2 regions of the Cytobacillus sp. C11.1 genome follow, and region 2 is predicted to be linked to the other one. Evidence: a T-box and tRNA genes for the amino acid it is inferred to sense, from the RefSeq annotation. Region 2 holds a T-box; the other holds one or more tRNA genes.
What was found. The T-box of region 2 lies ahead of tyrS (tyrosine--tRNA ligase). A T-box ahead of a tRNA ligase gene usually reads a tRNA of that ligase, here a tRNA-Tyr.
Positions count from the first base shown of each region.

Region 1: it has a tRNA-Tyr gene. The T-box ahead of tyrS (tyrosine--tRNA ligase) is inferred to sense a tRNA for this amino acid. The anticodon was not compared.

Region 1 covers NZ_CM176935.1:403,397-412,651, forward strand. Annotated here, with positions in the region: gene AC3ZVC_RS02005 (cbb3-type cytochrome c oxidase subunit I) at 1-934, opposite strand, end outside; gene AC3ZVC_RS02010 (cytochrome c oxidase subunit II) at 1,012-1,476, opposite strand; gene AC3ZVC_RS02015 (hypothetical protein) at 1,489-1,635, opposite strand; tRNA gene AC3ZVC_RS02020 (tRNA-Ile) at 2,241-2,317, opposite strand; tRNA gene AC3ZVC_RS02025 (tRNA-Gly) at 2,323-2,396, opposite strand; tRNA gene AC3ZVC_RS02030 (tRNA-Cys) at 2,565-2,638, opposite strand; tRNA gene AC3ZVC_RS02035 (tRNA-Gln) at 2,646-2,720, opposite strand; tRNA gene AC3ZVC_RS02040 (tRNA-His) at 2,745-2,820, opposite strand; tRNA gene AC3ZVC_RS02045 (tRNA-Trp) at 2,832-2,905, opposite strand; tRNA gene AC3ZVC_RS02050 (tRNA-Tyr) at 2,913-2,996, opposite strand; tRNA gene AC3ZVC_RS02055 (tRNA-Phe) at 3,022-3,097, opposite strand; tRNA gene AC3ZVC_RS02060 (tRNA-Asp) at 3,267-3,343, opposite strand; tRNA gene AC3ZVC_RS02065 (tRNA-Met) at 3,347-3,420, opposite strand; tRNA gene AC3ZVC_RS02070 (tRNA-Ser) at 3,580-3,672, opposite strand; tRNA gene AC3ZVC_RS02075 (tRNA-Met) at 3,698-3,774, opposite strand; tRNA gene AC3ZVC_RS02080 (tRNA-Ala) at 3,792-3,867, opposite strand; tRNA gene AC3ZVC_RS02085 (tRNA-Pro) at 3,891-3,967, opposite strand; tRNA gene AC3ZVC_RS02090 (tRNA-Arg) at 3,974-4,050, opposite strand; tRNA gene AC3ZVC_RS02095 (tRNA-Gly) at 4,058-4,132, opposite strand; tRNA gene AC3ZVC_RS02100 (tRNA-Leu) at 4,140-4,224, opposite strand; tRNA gene AC3ZVC_RS02105 (tRNA-Lys) at 4,240-4,315, opposite strand; tRNA gene AC3ZVC_RS02110 (tRNA-Val) at 4,475-4,550, opposite strand; tRNA gene AC3ZVC_RS02115 (tRNA-Glu) at 4,554-4,628, opposite strand; rRNA gene rrf (5S ribosomal RNA) at 4,669-4,785, opposite strand; rRNA gene AC3ZVC_RS02125 (23S ribosomal RNA) at 4,862-7,797, opposite strand; rRNA gene AC3ZVC_RS02130 (16S ribosomal RNA) at 8,137-9,255, opposite strand, start outside.
Region 2 covers NZ_CM176935.1:1,882,537-1,891,791, reverse strand. Annotated here, with positions in the region: gene rpsD (30S ribosomal protein S4) at 324-926, shown strand; gene tyrS (tyrosine--tRNA ligase) at 1,226-2,485, opposite strand; T-box leader at 2,588-2,814, opposite strand; gene AC3ZVC_RS09370 (transglycosylase domain-containing protein) at 3,512-6,391, shown strand; gene acsA (acetate--CoA ligase) at 6,703-8,421, opposite strand; gene AC3ZVC_RS09360 (GNAT family N-acetyltransferase) at 8,648-9,255, shown strand, end outside.

The DNA of each region.
Region 1 (9,255 bases), 1.5 Mb from region 2:
CTTTCTTTCTGGCTGTACGTTCAAATACCGCAAACATTGCATAAGCAGTCATCAAGGATGGGAAGCCAATTGCCAAACTCATAAATACGTGCATGTATTTCACTGGCTCCGAAATACCAGGGTCAATGATCTGATGGTGGAATCCACCGGTAATATTCATAATAACGAGTGCAATTACCACAATTCTTGTTAAAAGATCATTCCATCTGTGCCCGCCGATGATTTTCGGCACAATAACATACCAGGCAGAAACCGCTGTTAAATACCAGATATTCACGAGTGTATGGCCAAAAGCCCAAAACAGCGTACGCGCAACCATGACATTGATGGTTTCAACCCAGCCGAAAGCCCACGGGATGATTGTAAATACTTCAATTGCAACCGGAAGGCTTCCGAAGAATAAGAGTACAAACACACCTGTTGCAAAGAAAGAGAGAATTGGAATATGCTGTCCAGGATTGCGTTTTCTCCAGCTTGCCACATTGATGAAGGCACCAAATGCGCACATCCAAACCCCTAGGACGATAAATACCAAGCCAATATAGAAAATGGGTGAAGCTGCCATTGGCGGGTAGAAGGTATACATGACAGATGCTTCATTCATTAAAATCGGAATAACAGCTAATACAAATCCGAAAATCTTCATCCAAAAACCGATCCAGGCCATCTTTCTGACCTTCGGAAGCAGGCCGCCCAATGTATGGGATAATCCCGCATAGAAATAGCCAATTGTAAAGAAAGCTGATAAAACTACAACTAAGAGAAGTCCGTGTGCAGTCAATACTTGATAGTAGTTCAGCCAAACTGGCAATTCCAGCATTCCGGCCCGATTCAGACCTTGCAATAGGCCAAGCAATCCGCCCAGCAGGATGGCTAAGAAGGCTACAGATAGGTATGATTTTGTTAATCTCGCATCCTCCAGGCTGATGCCCATGACTTTATTTGCTTTTTCCCTAAAAACTTGTGTATTCCCTGACTTGTTAATAATGGTTTCCACTGTTTCTCCCCCCTTTATTTAACCGTAATCGTTGTGCTCATCATTTGGTGTCCGGCACCGCAGTATTCGTTGCACAAAACTAAATATTCACCTGGCTTGTCGAATTTCTGGGTAATCTTTTGCACATAGCCAGGAACAACCATGGCATTCAAGTTGGTTTCTGCAACCTGGAACCCGTGTACGACATCTTTAGAAGTTAGTGTAAAATGAACGGTTGATCCGGCAGGCACTTCGATTTCGTTTGGTGTAAAACTAAACACCTGCAGCGTCATGACAACTTCATATTCATTCTCGCCAATCTTCTTGATGCCAGGCTGGTCAAACGGTGCTGTTTCATCCACTTTTTGCGGATCAATCCGTTCCCCATAGCTTGGCGGCCCCATTTCTAAAGCAAATGTCTGATAACCCGTAATGAGCATAAATCCGATAATCATCCCAAAACTTAAGAAAAGCCATATCTTCTCAGAGCGATGCATCATTTTTAATCCCCCCTATAATCTGGCCATATACAGGCCATAAACAATTAGATACGTAACAAAGATCCCTAACCCCACAACGGTTACTGAAAAAATGGTCCCCTTCAGCGTGCCATGTTCCTTTGCTGCCTTGCCCCCCTGGATCACTTTTTTCGTTTCCACCTTCCATCATCCCCCTTAAGTTTTTGTTACTTATATCATAATTGAGAACGTTTTTCACAAAAGTGAACTGCATCACACTTATCTCACAACTTTCCCGTTAAAAATAAGGTCCATTATCTAAAAATCCTCAGAGTTATCAACGCTTTACGCCGTTTTCAAACTAATTAAATACATATCTTCAATTTTGCACTGTTCACAAATCGTTCATATTCGTTCCCTTTATCCACGCTTTTCACTTCCACCGGCACGATTCACTTCGATTCGTTCCCTTCACCTTTACTTTTTCACTTCCACCAGCACGATTCACTCCGATTCGTTCCCTTCACCTTCACTTTTTCGTTCCCACCGGCACGATTCACTCCGATTCGTTCCCTTCACCTTCACTTTTTCACTTCCACCGGCACGATTCACTTCGATTCGTTCTTCTTCACTTTTTCACTTCCATTTTTATCTGGGACGGCAAAGCTGAAATTCGATAATAGAAAAGCCTGTCTCTTCCTAAGACAGGCTTTTCTTAACAAATGATCTCCTCTCCATATCTTTCTTTCAATGTAAACAAAAAAACCTAATCCCGTATAGGATTAGGTTGAAAATGGTATGTATAATGGTGGGCCTAAGTGGACTCGAACCACCGACCTCACGCTTATCAGGCGTGCGCTCTAACCAGCTGAGCTATAGGCCCATTTTTGGAGCGGGTGAAGGGAATCGAACCCTCATCATCAGCTTGGAAGGCTGAGGTTTTACCACTAAACTACACCCGCGTTTATAATTAATATTAAAACTACTATATAATTTCCTGCCCTTGCATGCCTCTTTCTCTAAAAGCTTATTCAGGAAGCTGATGCGTCGAGGCAACTCGCTGTTGATTCATGGGAGCGTTGCTCGTGGCTGAGGTTTTACCACTAAACTACACCCGCGTTTACATTGTTTGGAGGCAACACCCGGATTTGAACCGGGGATGGAGGTTTTGCAGACCTCTGCCTTACCACTTGGCTATGCTGCCTTAAAAATGGCTGGGCTAGCAGGATTCGAACCTGCGAGTGACGGAGTCAAAGTCCGGTGCCTTACCGCTTGGCTATAGCCCATTAAAGATTCTTTTAAAAGAAAAATGGGGCGATTGATGGGAATCGAACCCACGAGTGTCGGAGCCACAATCCGATGCGTTAACCACTTCGCCACAACCGCCATCTTCCTACTGGCAGGGGTAGTAGGAATCGAACCCACATCAAAGGTTTTGGAGACCTTCGTTTTACCATTAAACTATACCCCTATATAAATGGTGGAGGGGGGCAGATTCGAACTGCCGAACCCGAAGGAGCGGATTTACAGTCCGCCGCGTTTAGCCACTTCGCTACCCCTCCATCGTCTGAAAAGACTTAGGAAATATGGTGGCTCAGGACGGAATCGAACCGCCGACACAAGGATTTTCAGTCCTTTGCTCTACCGACTGAGCTACTGAGCCGTATTAAATTAATAACCCTAAAGTTAGATAGCTGTGCTTCAAAGCTCTGCGTTCTTTGTTGCAGATTTTAAAAGCATGCCATTCAATGATGCTAAAGCTTCGCAGCTGCATTCTTTTAAAATCCTCTACCGACTGAGCTACTGAGCCATTTATCTATTTAGTTTAAAAATGGCGGTCCGGACGGGACTCGAACCCGCGACCTCCTGCGTGACAGGCAGGCATTCTAACCAACTGAACTACCGGACCAGATTGCGGGGGCAGGATTTGAACCTGCGACCTTCGGGTTATGAGCCCGACGAGCTACCGGACTGCTCCACCCCGCGATAATAGTATTTATGTGATTTTTCTATGCTCACATACAGCATAAGGACTGTCCCGATCTTAGGATGCTTAATCAAGCAGCAGCTCGATCGGTACAACTCGCAGTTTTTTCAGTGAAGTAACGCTCGTTGCTCCACCCCGCGATAATAGTATTAAAATAATGGAGGAGGAAAGGGGATTCGAACCCCTGCGCGGTTTGACCCGCCTGTCGGTTTTCAAGACCGATCCCTTCAGCCGGACTTGGGTATTCCTCCGAAATATTAAGATCAAAGATCATAATGGTAGCGGCGGAGGGGATCGAACCCCCGACCTCACGGGTATGAACCGTACGCTCTAGCCAGCTGAGCTACACCGCCAAAATGATTAAATTTTATGGTGGAGCCTAGCGGGATCGAACCGCTGACCTCCTGCGTGCAAAGCAGGCGCTCTCCCAGCTGAGCTAAGGCCCCATGTTTTATAAATAAAGTGTCGCTGGTCGGGAAGACAGGATTCGAACCTGCGACCCCTTGGTCCCAAACCAAGTGCTCTACCAAGCTGAGCTACTCCCCGTTTTTATGGCGCGCCCGAGAGGAGTCGAACCCCTAACCTTTTGATCCGTAGTCAAACGCTCTATCCAATTGAGCTACGGGCGCAAAATAATGGAGCGGAAGACGGGATTCGAACCCGCGACCCCCACCTTGGCAAGGTGATGTTCTACCACTGAACTACTTCCGCTTAAAAATGGTGCGGGTGAAGGGAGTCGAACCCCCACGCCTTGCGGCGCCAGATCCTAAGTCTGGTGCGTCTGCCAATTCCGCCACACCCGCAATATTAAATTAAAATGGTGAGCCATGAAGGACTCGAACCTTCGACCCTCTGATTAAAAGTCAGATGCTCTACCGACTGAGCTAATGGCTCATACTTTGATATGAATTCCTAAACTACATTTGCATAGTGCTCCAAAGCCCTGCGTTCTTTGTTGCAGATTTTAAAAGTTGCTATTCGAGGATGGTTTGCTTCGATGCTGCAAATTTTAAAATCCTCTACCGACTGAGCTAATGGCTCGTCCAAAAAATATGGTGGAGGATGACGGGATCGAACCGCCGACCCTCTGCTTGTAAGGCAGATGCTCTCCCAGCTGAGCTAATCCTCCAAATGGTGACCCCTACGGGATTCGAACCCGTGTTACCGCCGTGAAAGGGCGGTGTCTTAACCGCTTGACCAAGGGGCCATCTCATAATTTGGCAAAATAAATACCCCGTTTGGGGTTCGCCTAGCAACGTCCTACTCTCACAGGGGGACAGCCCCCAACTACCATCGGCGCTGAGAAGCTTAACTTCCGTGTTCGGTATGGGAACGGGTGTGACCTTCTCGCTATCGTCACTAGACTATATTTTTTTAGAAGGTTTGTTCCTTCAAAACTAGATAATGCATGAAGAAGTGTTGCCGAGTATCACCAATAACTTGGTTAAGTCCTCGATCGATTAGTATCAGTCAGCTCCACATGTCGCCACGCTTCCACCTCTGACCTATCAACCTGATCATCTTTCAGGGATCTTACTAGCTTGACGCTATGGGAAATCTCATCTCGAGGGGGGCTTCATGCTTAGATGCTTTCAGCACTTATCCCTTCCGCACATAGCTACCCAGCGATGCCTTTGGCAAGACAACTGGTACACCAGCGGTGCGTCCATCCCGGTCCTCTCGTACTAAGGACAGCTCCTCTCAAATTTCCTGCGCCCACGACGGATAGGGACCGAACTGTCTCACGACGTTCTGAACCCAGCTCGCGTACCGCTTTAATGGGCGAACAGCCCAACCCTTGGGACCGACTACAGCCCCAGGATGCGATGAGCCGACATCGAGGTGCCAAACCTCCCCGTCGATGTGGACTCTTGGGGGAGATAAGCCTGTTATCCCCGGGGTAGCTTTTATCCGTTGAGCGATGGCCCTTCCATGCGGAACCACCGGATCACTAAGCCCGACTTTCGTCCCTGCTCGACTTGTAGGTCTCGCAGTCAAGCTCCCTTGTGCCTTTACACTCTGCGAATGATTTCCAACCATTCTGAGGGAACCTTTGGGCGCCTCCGTTACTTTTTAGGAGGCGACCGCCCCAGTCAAACTGCCCACCTGACACTGTCTCCCGCCCCGATAAGGGGCGCGGGTTAGAATTTCAATACAGCCAGGGTAGTATCCCACCGACGCCTCCACCGAAGCTGGCGCTCCGGTTTCTACGGCTCCTACCTATCCTGTACAAGCTGTACCAAAATTCAATATCAGGCTACAGTAAAGCTCCACGGGGTCTTTCCGTCCTGTCGCGGGTAACCTGCATCTTCACAGGTACTATAATTTCACCGAGTCTCTCGTTGAGACAGTGCCCAGATCGTTACGCCTTTCGTGCGGGTCGGAACTTACCCGACAAGGAATTTCGCTACCTTAGGACCGTTATAGTTACGGCCGCCGTTTACTGGGGCTTCGATTCAAAGCTTCGCTTGCGCTAACCTCTCCTCTTAACCTTCCAGCACCGGGCAGGCGTCAGCCCCTATACTTCGCCTTGCGGCTTCGCAGAGACCTGTGTTTTTGCTAAACAGTCGCCTGGGCCTATTCACTGCGGCTCATCAGGGCTATTCACCCTAATGAGCACCCCTTCTCCCGAAGTTACGGGGTCATTTTGCCGAGTTCCTTAACGAGAGTTCTCTCGCTCACCTTAGGATTCTCTCCTCGCCTACCTGTGTCGGTTTGCGGTACGGGCACCTTTTCCCTCGCTAGAGGCTTTTCTTGGCAGTGTGGAATCAGGAACTTCGGTACTAAATTTCCCTCGCCGTCACAGCTCAGCCTGTGTGGTAACGGGATTTGCCTCGTTACCGGCCTAACTGCTTGGACGCGCATATCCAACAGCGCGCTTACCCTATCCTCCTGCGTCCCCCCATTGCTCAAACGGTAAAGAGGTGGTACAGGAATATCAACCTGTTGTCCATCGCCTACGCTTTTCAGCCTCGGCTTAGGTCCCGACTAACCCTGAGCGGACGAGCCTTCCTCAGGAAACCTTAGGCATTCGGTGGATGGGATTCTCACCCATCTTTCGCTACTCATACCGGCATTCTCACTTCTAAGCGCTCCACCAGTCCTTGCGGTCTAGCTTCAACGCCCTTAGAACGCTCTCCTACCACGGACACCTAATGGTGTCCATCCACAGCTTCGGTGATACGTTTAGCCCCGGTACATTTTCGGCGCGGAGTCACTCGACCAGTGAGCTATTACGCACTCTTTAAATGGTGGCTGCTTCTAAGCCAACATCCTGGTTGTCTAAGCAACTCCACATCCTTTTCCACTTAACGTATACTTTGGGACCTTAGCTGGTGGTCTGGGCTGTTTCCCTCTTGACTACGGATCTGATCACTCGCAGTCTGACTCCCATGGATAAGTCTTTGGCATTCGGAGTTTGTCTGAATTCGGTAACCCGATGAGGGCCCCTAGTCCAAACAGTGCTCTACCTCCAAGACTCTTACTACATGAGGCTAGCCCTAAAGCTATTTCGGAGAGAACCAGCTATCTCCAAGTTCGATTGGAATTTCTCCGCTACCCACACCTCATCCCCGCACTTTTCAACGTGCGTGGGTTCGGGCCTCCATCCAGTGTTACCTGGACTTCACCCTGGACATGGGTAGATCACCTGGTTTCGGGTCTACGACCACATACTCATTCGCCCTATTCAGACTCGCTTTCGCTGCGGCTCCATCTTGTCAACTTAACCTCGCATGTAATCGTAACTCGCCGGTTCATTCTACAAAAGGCACGCTATCACCCATTAACGGGCTCTAACTACTTGTAGGCACACGGTTTCAGGTTCTCTTTCACTCCCCTTCCGGGGTGCTTTTCACCTTTCCCTCACGGTACTGGTTCACTATCGGTCACTAGGGAGTATTTAGCCTTGGGAGATGGTCCTCCCTGCTTCCGACGGGATTTCTCGTGTCCCGCCGTACTCAGGATCCACTCTGGAGGGAACGAAGTTTCAACTACAGGGCTTTTACCTTCTCTGGCCGGCCTTTCCAGACCTGTTCATTTACCTCGTTCCTTTGTAACTCCGTGTAGAGTGTCCTACAACCCCAAGAGGCAAGCCTCTTGGTTTGGGCTAATCCCGTTTCGCTCGCCGCTACTCAGGGAATCGCGTTTGCTTTCTCTTCCTCCGGGTACTTAGATGTTTCAGTTCCCCGGGTCTGCCTTCCATACCCTATGAATTCAGATATGGATCCTATCCCATTACGGATAGGGGGTTTCCCCATTCGGAAATCTCCGGATCAAAGCTTACTTACAGCTCCCCGAAGCATATCGGAGTTAGTCCCGTCCTTCATCGGCTCCTAGTGCCAAGGCATTCACCGTGCGCCCTTTCTAACTTAACCTACTTCGGCCAATGATCGACTGCGAATCTCTGCGTCAGCTTCGTCACTGTGCTCCTTACGTACTCTCGTACGCTCCGGTGCTCGTTCGGTCGCTTCCTTGATCTTCTTGCCGCTCATCGTCCTCATGGTTTGTGCTCTTACTTGGTTTTAAAAAAACTTACATAAGAGAAAAAAACTAAGATGGCGATTACTCGGTTATTGCTTCTTCATTAACATTATCTAGTTTTCAAGGAACAAAGCTGCTTACTAAATTTCAGCAGTGAGAGATAGTTCTCTCAAAACTAAACAAAAACAGAAACGTCATTTTTATGAAGCAATAATGCTTCAATTTATCCTTAGAAAGGAGGTGATCCAGCCGCACCTTCCGATACGGCTACCTTGTTACGACTTCACCCCAATCATCTGTCCCACCTTAGGCGGCTGGCTCCAAAAGGTTACCCCACCGACTTCGGGTGTTACAAACTCTCGTGGTGTGACGGGCGGTGTGTACAAGGCCCGGGAACGTATTCACCGCGGCATGCTGATCCGCGATTACTAGCGATTCCGGCTTCATGCAGGCGAGTTGCAGCCTGCAATCCGAACTGAGAATGGTTTTATGGGATTCGCTTAACCTCGCGGTCTTGCAGCCCTTTGTACCATCCATTGTAGCACGTGTGTAGCCCAGGTCATAAGGGGCATGATGATTTGACGTCATCCCCACCTTCCTCCGGTTTGTCACCGGCAGTCACCTTAGAGTGCCCAACTGAATGCTGGCAACTAAGATCAAGGGTTGCGCTCGTTGCGGGACTTAACCCAACATCTCACGACACGAGCTGACGACAACCATGCACCACCTGTCATCCTGTCCCCCGAAGGGGAACGCCCTATCTCTAGGGTTGTCAGGAGATGTCAAGACCTGGTAAGGTTCTTCGCGTTGCTTCGAATTAAACCACATGCTCCACCGCTTGTGCGGGCCCCCGTCAATTCCTTTGAGTTTCAGCCTTGCGGCCGTACTCCCCAGGCGGAGTGCTTAATGCGTTTGCTGCAGCACTAAAGGGCGGAAACCCTCTAACACTTAGCACTCATCGTTTACGGCGTGGACTACCAGGGTATCTAATCCTGTTTGCTCCCCACGCTTTCGCGCCTCAGCGTCAGTTACAGACCAAAGAGTCGCCTTCGCCACTGGTGTTCCTCCACATCTCTACGCATTTCACCGCTACACGTGGAATTCCACTCTTCTCTTCTGCACTCAAGTTCCCCAGTTTCCAATGACCCTCCCCGGTTGAGCCGGGGGCTTTCACATCAGACTTAAGGAACCGCCTGCGCGCGCTTTACGCCCAATAATTCCGGACAACGCTTGCCACCTACGTATTACCGCGGCTGCTGGCACGTAGTTAGCCGTGGCTTTCTGGTTAGGTACCGTCAAGGTACCGGCAGTTACTCCGGTACTTGTTCTTCCCTAACAACAGAGTTTTACGA
Region 2 (9,255 bases):
TATACCATTCAATAAACTTAGAGATAAATAAGCGATAACACCTTGACTTATATCCAATAAAAATTATATAATACTCCTTGTGTAAAATATTGCAGCCTATGTGAGCACCTTGATGTACTCATTTTGTTCCTCAACCAGAGCTTTGAAGTTAGTTTTGTCTAGCTTCAGGCGCCATCGGCGACAAGCATTTCTGGGGATGGGGTACTGTGTAACCCTCTGCTGCTAGGGCGAAGGTACATGAAAACAAAATGGTCTTGATTGTTGTGCACATCTGTTTCTGTTTTTATTTTACCAAAATAAAAACACAAAAGGAGGAGTCTTAAATGGCTCGTTATACTGGTCCAAGCTGGAAATTATCCCGCCGCCTTGGAATCTCTCTAAGCGGTACTGGTAAAGAATTAGAAAAGCGTCCTTACGCTCCTGGACAACATGGTCCAAACCAACGCAGAAAATTATCTGAATACGGATTGCAATTGCAAGAAAAGCAAAAGCTTCGTCATATGTACGGAGTAAATGAGCGTCAATTCCGTAACTTATTTGATAAAGCAGGCAAAATGCCTGGTAAACACGGTGAAAACTTCATGATTCTTTTAGAATCACGTCTTGACAACGTTGTATACCGTTTAGGTCTTGCACGTACTCGCCGTCAGGCTCGCCAACTTGTTAACCATGGCCACATCATGGTTGATGGAGCTCGTGTTGATATTCCATCATACCGCGTTGCACCTGGTCAAACAATCACACTTCGCGAAAAATCTCGCAACCTTGACATCGTTAAAGAAGCAATTGAAGTTAATAACTTCGTTCCTGACTTCGTATCTTTCGATGCAGACAAGCTAGAAGGAACTTTCACTCGTATGCCTGAGCGTTCTGAACTTCCAGCTGAAATCAACGAATCTCTAATCGTTGAATTCTACTCTCGTTAATATTCATTTAAAAACTGCCGATATATGTCGGCAGTTTTTTTATTTTAGGCTCTGTTAAGCCTGACTGTTGTTTCCGCTCCAGGCACTCAGCGAACCGCGAGAGGAATTATCAACTCCATTAGCTACCATATTTTTCTTTTCCAGCTACTATCGTCGATCTGCTCATGGGCGCAATTATCGTCGTTAAGCGACGATATTAACTGCCTTTAGATATTGTAACGGGTTTTCGTTGTTAACCACCGAAATGACGTCAAATGTTAACATAAGAATAGCCCTCCTTCAACCGGAGGGCTTTCGTTTTAGTACTTTATTAAGAAATATTTTTTCTTTCCACGGCGAATGACTGTAAATTGGCCTTCAATCCTGTCTTTTTCCGAAAGAACGTAATCAAGTTCTGTTACACGCTCACCATTGACAGAAACGGCGCCATTTGTAACATCTTCACGGGCTTGGCGTTTAGATGGTGAAATCTTGGCCGCCACCAGTAAATCAACGATACCAACTTCTCCGCCATCTGAATGCTCATAGGAAGGAACATCCTTAAAGCCTTGTTTAATCTCAGAAGCAGAAAGATTCTTAATATCCCCGCTGAAAAGTGCAGCAGTAATTTTAATTGCCTGCTCCAAAGCTTCATCGCCATGGATCAGGCGAGTCATTTCTTCTGCAAGGGCTTTCTGTGCTTTGCGGAGATGCGGTTCTTCCTGAACAGCTTTTTCAAGCTCTTCAATTTCTTCTCGAGATATGAATGTGAAAAACTTTAAGTATTTAATAACATCAGCATCAGCAGTATTAATCCAGAATTGGTAGAACTCGTATGGAGATGTCTTTTCGGGATCAAGCCAGATTGCTCCGCTTTCCGTTTTCCCAAACTTGGTTCCATCTGCTTTTGTTACAAGAGGAATTGTCAGTCCATAAGCTTTTGAGCCTTCTGGCGCCATTTTACGGATTAGTTCAAGCCCTGTTGTAATATTGCCCCATTGGTCGCTTCCGCCAATTTGCATCTTGCAGTTATGACTTTCATATAAATGAAGGAAATCCATTGCCTGCAAGATCGTGTAAGTAAATTCAGTGAAAGAAATCCCTGTTTCCAATCTCGAGGAAATCGTATCTTTTGCAAGCATGTAGTTGACACCGACATGCTTTCCGTAGTCGCGGAGGAATGTAACGATATCCATTGATCCTGCCCAGTCATAGTTATTCACCATGATGGCTCCATTTTCACTATCAAATTCAAAGATTCTCTTTAACTGGCTCTGGATACAATCCACATTATGCTGAACAGTCTCAAGAGTCTGCAGCTTGCGTTCCTCACTTTTGCCGCTCGGATCTCCAATTAGACCAGTCGCACCTCCAACAAGAACGATTGGACGGTGTCCTTCTTTTTGAAAACGCCTTAAAGTTAAAAATGGCAGAAGATGCCCAATATGCATACTGTCTGCGGTAGGGTCCACACCACAGTATAAAGAGACCTTTTCTTTATCAAGGATATTCTGGATCCCCTCTTCATCTGTTTGCTGGTAGACAATCCCTCTCCATTGCAAATCTTCAATTAAATTCATTGTTAAATTCCTCCTAGATTAAACTGTAACGAAATAGTTAAAATGTAGTTCCCCAGGCAAAGATGGTTGCAATTTCCACATACAAAAAGCGCCCCTGCACATAGCAGGGACGCATGATTTAAATTGCGCGGTACCACCCAAATTGAGGACAAAAGCCCTCCACTCTTGCCATGATAACGGATTAACCGTTCACCGCTATAACTGCTGTGCAGGTTCACAGTGAAAGCTCAGGGAGGTAATTCATCCTTCTATTTGTACCGGCTCGCAGCGGCCGCCGGCTTTCTGAAACAGGGATAGAAGCATTACTGGGTTCCCATCAATGCCCATATAGTATTTTTTGAAACAGAAATTATGTTTCTTACGTCTATGACTAAGATAAACCATTTTTATCATAAAAATCAGCCAAATGTCAAATACCTTTTCAAAAAAAGGAAATTTACGGGCAGTAACTTCGGAGAAAGGACTATATATTTAGTTAAAGATTAGGTTATTCCGAACTAACTGCCCGTAAAAGCCCGATTGGTTCAACTAACCAACAGCTGAAAACACGCTGTTGGAAGTTTCACTTTATCGCAGGTTAACGGGCAGTAACTTCGGAAAAGTAGTCTTCTAATAGGTAATCAGTTAGTTTTTCCGAACTACTGCCCGTAAAAGCCCGATTGGTTCAACTAACCAACAGCAGAAAACACGCTGTTGGAAGTTTCACTTTATCGCAGATTAACGGGCAGTAACTTCAGAATAGTAGGTTTTAGTAGGTAATTAGTCAATTTTTCCGAACTAACTGCCCGTAAAAGCCCGGTTGGTTCAACTAACCAACAGCAGGAAACACGCTGTTGGAAGTTTCACTTTATCGCAGATTAACGGGCAGTAACTTCAGAATAGTAGGTTTTAGTAGGTAATTAGTCAGTTTTTCCGAACTAACTGCCCGTAAAAGCCCGATTGGTTCAACTAACCAACAGCAGAAAACACGCTGTTGGAAGTTTCACTTTATGCTATAATAGATGTGATTTTAGGGGGATTGATACGATGAAAGAAAAGTTTCAAATACTTATTGATAAATTGAGGCAAACTCCAGGCCTCTCCGGCAATAAAAAAGCAGCTAAAGGGGCCAGCATAACTTACCAGGTTGTCTGGAATTTAGCCTTGCTGTTTATTATTTTGGCTGTCATTGGCGGTGCATTTGCCGGAGGTCTCGGTGCGGGTTATTTTGCCTCACTTGTAAAGGACGAGCCAATACGATCCTATGCAAGCATGAAAAAGGATATTTACGATTATGAAGAAACATCGGAAGTTTATTTTGCGAATAATGTGTATTTAGGCAAGCTAAGGACTGACCTTGAACGGGAGGAAGTTCAGCTTGAGGATGTTTCAGAACACTTGATAAACGCAGTTGTGGCTACCGAAGATGAATATTTTTACGAGCATGACGGAGTGGTGCCAAAAGCGATTATGCGTGCACTGTTCCAGGAAGTAACTAATTCATCTGTTCAATCAGGCGGAAGTACATTAACACAGCAGCTGATTAAGAACCAAATTTTAACGAATGAAGTTTCATTTGAACGAAAAGCAAAAGAGATACTATTAGCATTGCGCCTTGAGAAATTCTTTGATAAAAAGGAAATTCTGGAAGCATACCTGAATGTTTCCACCTTTGGAAGAAATGCTTCCGGCCGGAATATTGCCGGTGTTGAAGCTGCTTCCAAGGGAATTTTTGGGGTAAGCGCAAAAGAATTGACCTTGCCGCAGGCTGCTTTTATTGCCGGACTTCCGCAGAGCCCATTCGGCTATACTCCTTTTACAAGGGAAGGAACCGTTAAGGAGAATCTGGAACCAGGATTCTCAAGGATGAAAACCGTTCTGAAAAGAATGTACGACGACGGCAAGATTGACCAGAAACAATATGAAGAAGCTCTGGCTTACGACCTGACAAAGGATTTTGCAGATCCTTCAGCAAGTCCTTTAGAAAAATATCCGTACTTAACATTTGAAATTGAAGAGCGTGCCGTAAACATCATGACCACGATTCTAGCGAAAAACGATGGTTATGAAGAGCAGGACTTAAAAGAAGATGACGCACTGCGAGAGGAATATAAAACCCTTGCAGACCGGACAATCCGCCAGAATGGATATCAGATTCACACGACAATTAACAAAGAAATTTATGATAAAATGCAGCAGGTAAAAGATAACTACCCTTATTACGGACCTGACAAACCAGAGACAGTTAAGGACCCTGAAACAGGTGAGAACAAGCAAATCATGGAACCTGTACAAGTCGGTGCTATTTTAATTGAAAATAAGACGGGAAAAATTATCAGCTTTGTCGGAGGCCGCGATCACAAACGCGAACAATTGAACCATGCTACAAACGCTGTTAGACAAAATGGGTCAACCATGAAGCCGCTGCTCGTGTATGCACCTGCAATGGAGCTGGGAAAGTCAGCTCCCGGAACAATTTTACCGGATGTGCCATTATACCTTGCTCCTGGATTGAATAGACCTTGGCCAAATAACTATACCAGAACGTATAGCGGTCTGGTTTCAGCCAGAGAAGCTTTAAAGTATTCCTACAATGTGCCGGCTGTTAAACTATATAAGGATATTGTCGGACAAAGACCAGCTAATTACCTGGAAAAGATGGGCTTTACTTCGCTTATTGGACCGGACTATACGAATTTGTCCACAGCGATTGGCTCATTGGAATATGGGGTAACAATTGAAGAGAACACTAATGCTTTCAGCACCTTTGCAAATGATGGTAAATTTATCGATGCATATATGATTGAAAAAATCACTGATAAAAACGGCAAGGATATTTATCACCACGAAGTTAAGCCTGTGGATGTATTCAGTCCGCAGACGGCTTACTTAACAATTGATATGATGCGGGATGTTATTAACAGCGGAACAGCTACTTCCGTGAAAAATAGATTAAAATTCAGTTCAGACTGGGCAGGAAAGACAGGAACAGGTGTAGACTTCTACGATGCGTGGTTTGTAGCAACAAACCCAAATGTCACATTTGGCATATGGTCCGGGTATGATACCCCTAAATCTCTGAAAGCTCCTGGTCCATTAAGCTACAGTTTGCGGAATAATTATCTATGGGCAGACCTAATGAATGCTGCTTATGACGTTGCCCCGGATCTTGTCGATCCAAGCGCAAGCTTTAAAATGCCTGGAGGAATTGTAAGAAGATCCTTCTGTGCTATATCAGGCCTTCTGCCTTCTGAGGCGTGCTTAAAAGCTGGCCTCGTTGAAACAGACTTATTTAACGCGAAGTTTGTTCCAACAAAAGTGGATGATAGCCTAGGCAATGGCAAACTTGTGAGAATTGGCGACAAAAAATATATGGCTCTAGATTCAACTCCTGAAGAATTTACAGAACCAGGATTGGTACTTAATCCGGAGTATATCGAAAAATTATTTGGCATTAAAGCAAATCCTAGTGACCTTATTCCTAATAAAGAGCGCTGGAAGAGTGTTCTGACTACTGGCAATAAGCTCGAGGATAACGGCAGAGCCCCTGCAGCCCTAAGCATAAAAGCTTCAGGAGAAACGGTTACATGGGGTGCGCATCCAGAAAAGGATGTAATTGGCTACCGTGTCTATAGCGGCGGCAAAAAAATCGCTACTATTAAATCTGGCTCTTCTCTAAGTTTCAAGGCTGGAAATGGTGCTATACACGTAACAGCCGTTGATATTGCGGGCAAGGAATCCCAGCCTTCAAATGTTGTGGAGATCGGCAAAAAGCCGGAGGAAGAAAAGCCTAAAGAGGAAAAACCGAAAGAAGAGAAACCCAAAGAAGAAAAACCTGCAGACCCTCCAGCCGAAGAAAAACCGGATCCTGAAAAGCCAGAAGAACCAGGTGATGGAGGCGGAGATGGAGAAGATAGTACAAACTAATTAAATATTTTAAAAGTGAAGCTGATTTTCAAGCCGGTACAGGCTCGAAGCTCAGCTTTTTTTATTGTTTGAACCGGGTATTGACTAGTGTTCGATATACCCTACTAGCTGGATTCCTATCTATTCGCTAGTTTATGTCGTTAATTCGCTAAATTTAAAATTTGTTCGCTAGTTTTGATCGTTTGTTCGTAAATTTCACCACTTTGTTCGCAAGTCTTCCCGTTTTATTCTCGAAGTTCACAATTACCTAAGTAATCGACCCTGCTGCAAGAACAAAAAAAGAACCGCTGCCAAGCGGTTCTTTTTCTCTATTAGTCTTCCATTGTAGACAAGTCGCCAGTTGGGAGGTCTAGTTCCCAGGCTTTTAGGACGCGGCGCATAATTTTACCGCTTCGAGTTTTTGGAAGCTTGTCGCGGAACTCAATTTCGCGTGGTGCAGCATGGGCTGCAAGGCCTTTCTTAACGAACTGGCGGATATCCTCCACTAACTCTTCAGTTGGCTCATACCCGTCCCGCAATGCTACAAACGCTTTAATAATTTCTCCGCGGACCGGATCCGGTTTTCCGATTACGCCAGCTTCTGCAACAGCCGGGTGCTCAATTAGCTTGCTTTCTACTTCAAACGGACCTACACGTTCACCGGATGTCATGATCACGTCATCCACACGTCCCTGGAACCAGAAATAGCCATCTTCGTCCATATAAGCTGAGTCACCGGATACATACCAGTCACCAGGCATAAAGTAAGATTCATATTTTTGCTCGTTATTCCAGATCGTATGCATCATGGAAGGCCAGCCCTTTTTAATAGCAAGGTTGCCCATGCGGTTTGGCGGCAGTTCATTTCCCTGGTCATCAACAATGGCTGCTTTGACACCTGGAATTGGCTTGCCCATGGAGCCTGGCTTAATTTCCATGCAAGGATAGTTGCAGATCAGCTGTGCACCTGTTTCTGTCATCCACCATGTATCATGGATGCGCAGATTGAACACCTTCATGCCCCATCTGACTACCTCTGGATTTAAGGGCTCGCCAACACTCAAAATATGGCGCAGGCTGCCCATATCAAACTTCTTAACAACTTCATCCCCTGCACCCATCAGCATGCGGAAAGCTGTTGGGGCACTGTACCAAACTGTTACGCCATACTCTTCAATCATTTTGTACCATGTCTCAGGATTGAATCTTCCCCCAACAATCAGGTTAGAAGTTCCTGTAAGCCATGGACCGAAAATTCCGTAGGAAGTACCTGTAACCCAGCCAGGATCAGCCGTGCACCAATACACATCCTCTTCCTTAAGATCTAATACCCATTTAGCCGTCTGGTAGTGCTGAATCATTGCATTATGTACATGAAGCACACCTTTTGGCTTACCGGTAGAACCGGAAGTGTAATGTAAAATTAATCCGTCATTTCCGTCAACCCATTCCACAGAAAGCTTTCTGCTTGCTTCAGCCATTCTTTTGTTGAAGTCAACATAAGGACCTGTTTCCTCTACATTATCGCCTACCAGAAAAACATGCTTTAGAGCAGGAAGCTGATCAACCGGAACACGTTCCAGAAGCTCAGGAGTAGTGATTAGAACTTTTGCTTCACTGTCTTCAAGTCTGTCACGGACAGCTCCTTCCATAAAAGCCTCAAATAATGGCCCGACAATCGCACCAAGCTTGATGGCTCCCAAAACAGCAAAATAGAGTTCAGGGGAACGAGGCATAAAGATAAACACCCTGTCTCCTTTTTCCACATCGCCGTATGTCTTTAAAGCATTTCCTGCTTTATTGGAAAGTTCTTTCATTTCTTTGAAAGTATATTTTTCATTCCTTTGCCCATCACGATAGTACAGGGCAACCTTATTTTTTCTGAAGGATTCCGCATGGCGGTCGATTGCCTCATAGGCCATATTCATTCGGCCTGTATCTTTCCAGGAAAACTCTTTTTCCACGTCCGCCCAGTTAAAATTCTCATATAACTCATCATAGCTTTTTAAATTAAACTCCCCTTGCGTCACTGGTAGCGCTTCCACTTTCATATATTGATATCCCCCTTTTTTGTGATTTGATATTATTATAGTATAAATATTATTTTTTCTCAATTTTTAAAATATTGGTCCTGAAAAATAATTCCTATGCATCATTCCGTTAAATTGTCACAAAGTTTTTTCAAATTACCCAGAAAATTGTGTGAAAGCGCTTTATATTAATAGTTTTTATGTATAATAGATAATACATTGATCATGTCTTTTAGGCGGTGAATAAATGGAACATAAAAAAACGTACAATGCTAAAGAAATAAAAACAGCCAATGGAAATTTAATAATTGAGGGGCCAATCACATCTGAAAAACTCGCAGATTACGAGTTTCATAAAGATCTGGTAGCTTTCAGGCCCCCGGCCCAGCAGCATAAGGCTTTAGTTGAAATTGCCGGATTGCCGGAGGGAAGAATTTTAATCGCCAGAGACCGTCACACTATTGTCGGCTATGTAACTTATTTGTATCCGGATCCCCTTGAGCGGTGGTCTGAGGGGAAGATGGATAATTTAATAGAACTTGGTGCCATTGAAGTGATACCGGCATTCCGTGGTTCTGGAACAGGAAAGAACCTATTAAAGGTCTCAATGATGGATGATGCGATGGAAGACTACATCATAATTACAACAGAATACTACTGGCATTGGGATCTAAAAGGAACAGGACTGAATGTTTGGGAATATCGAAAAATCATGGAAAAGATGATGAATGCTGGCGGTCTGGAATGGTACGCAACAGACGATCCGGAAATCAGTTCACATCCAGCAAATTGCCTGATGGCAAGGATCGGCAAAAGAGTAGACCAGGAATCAGTCCAACAATTCGACCGTCTGCG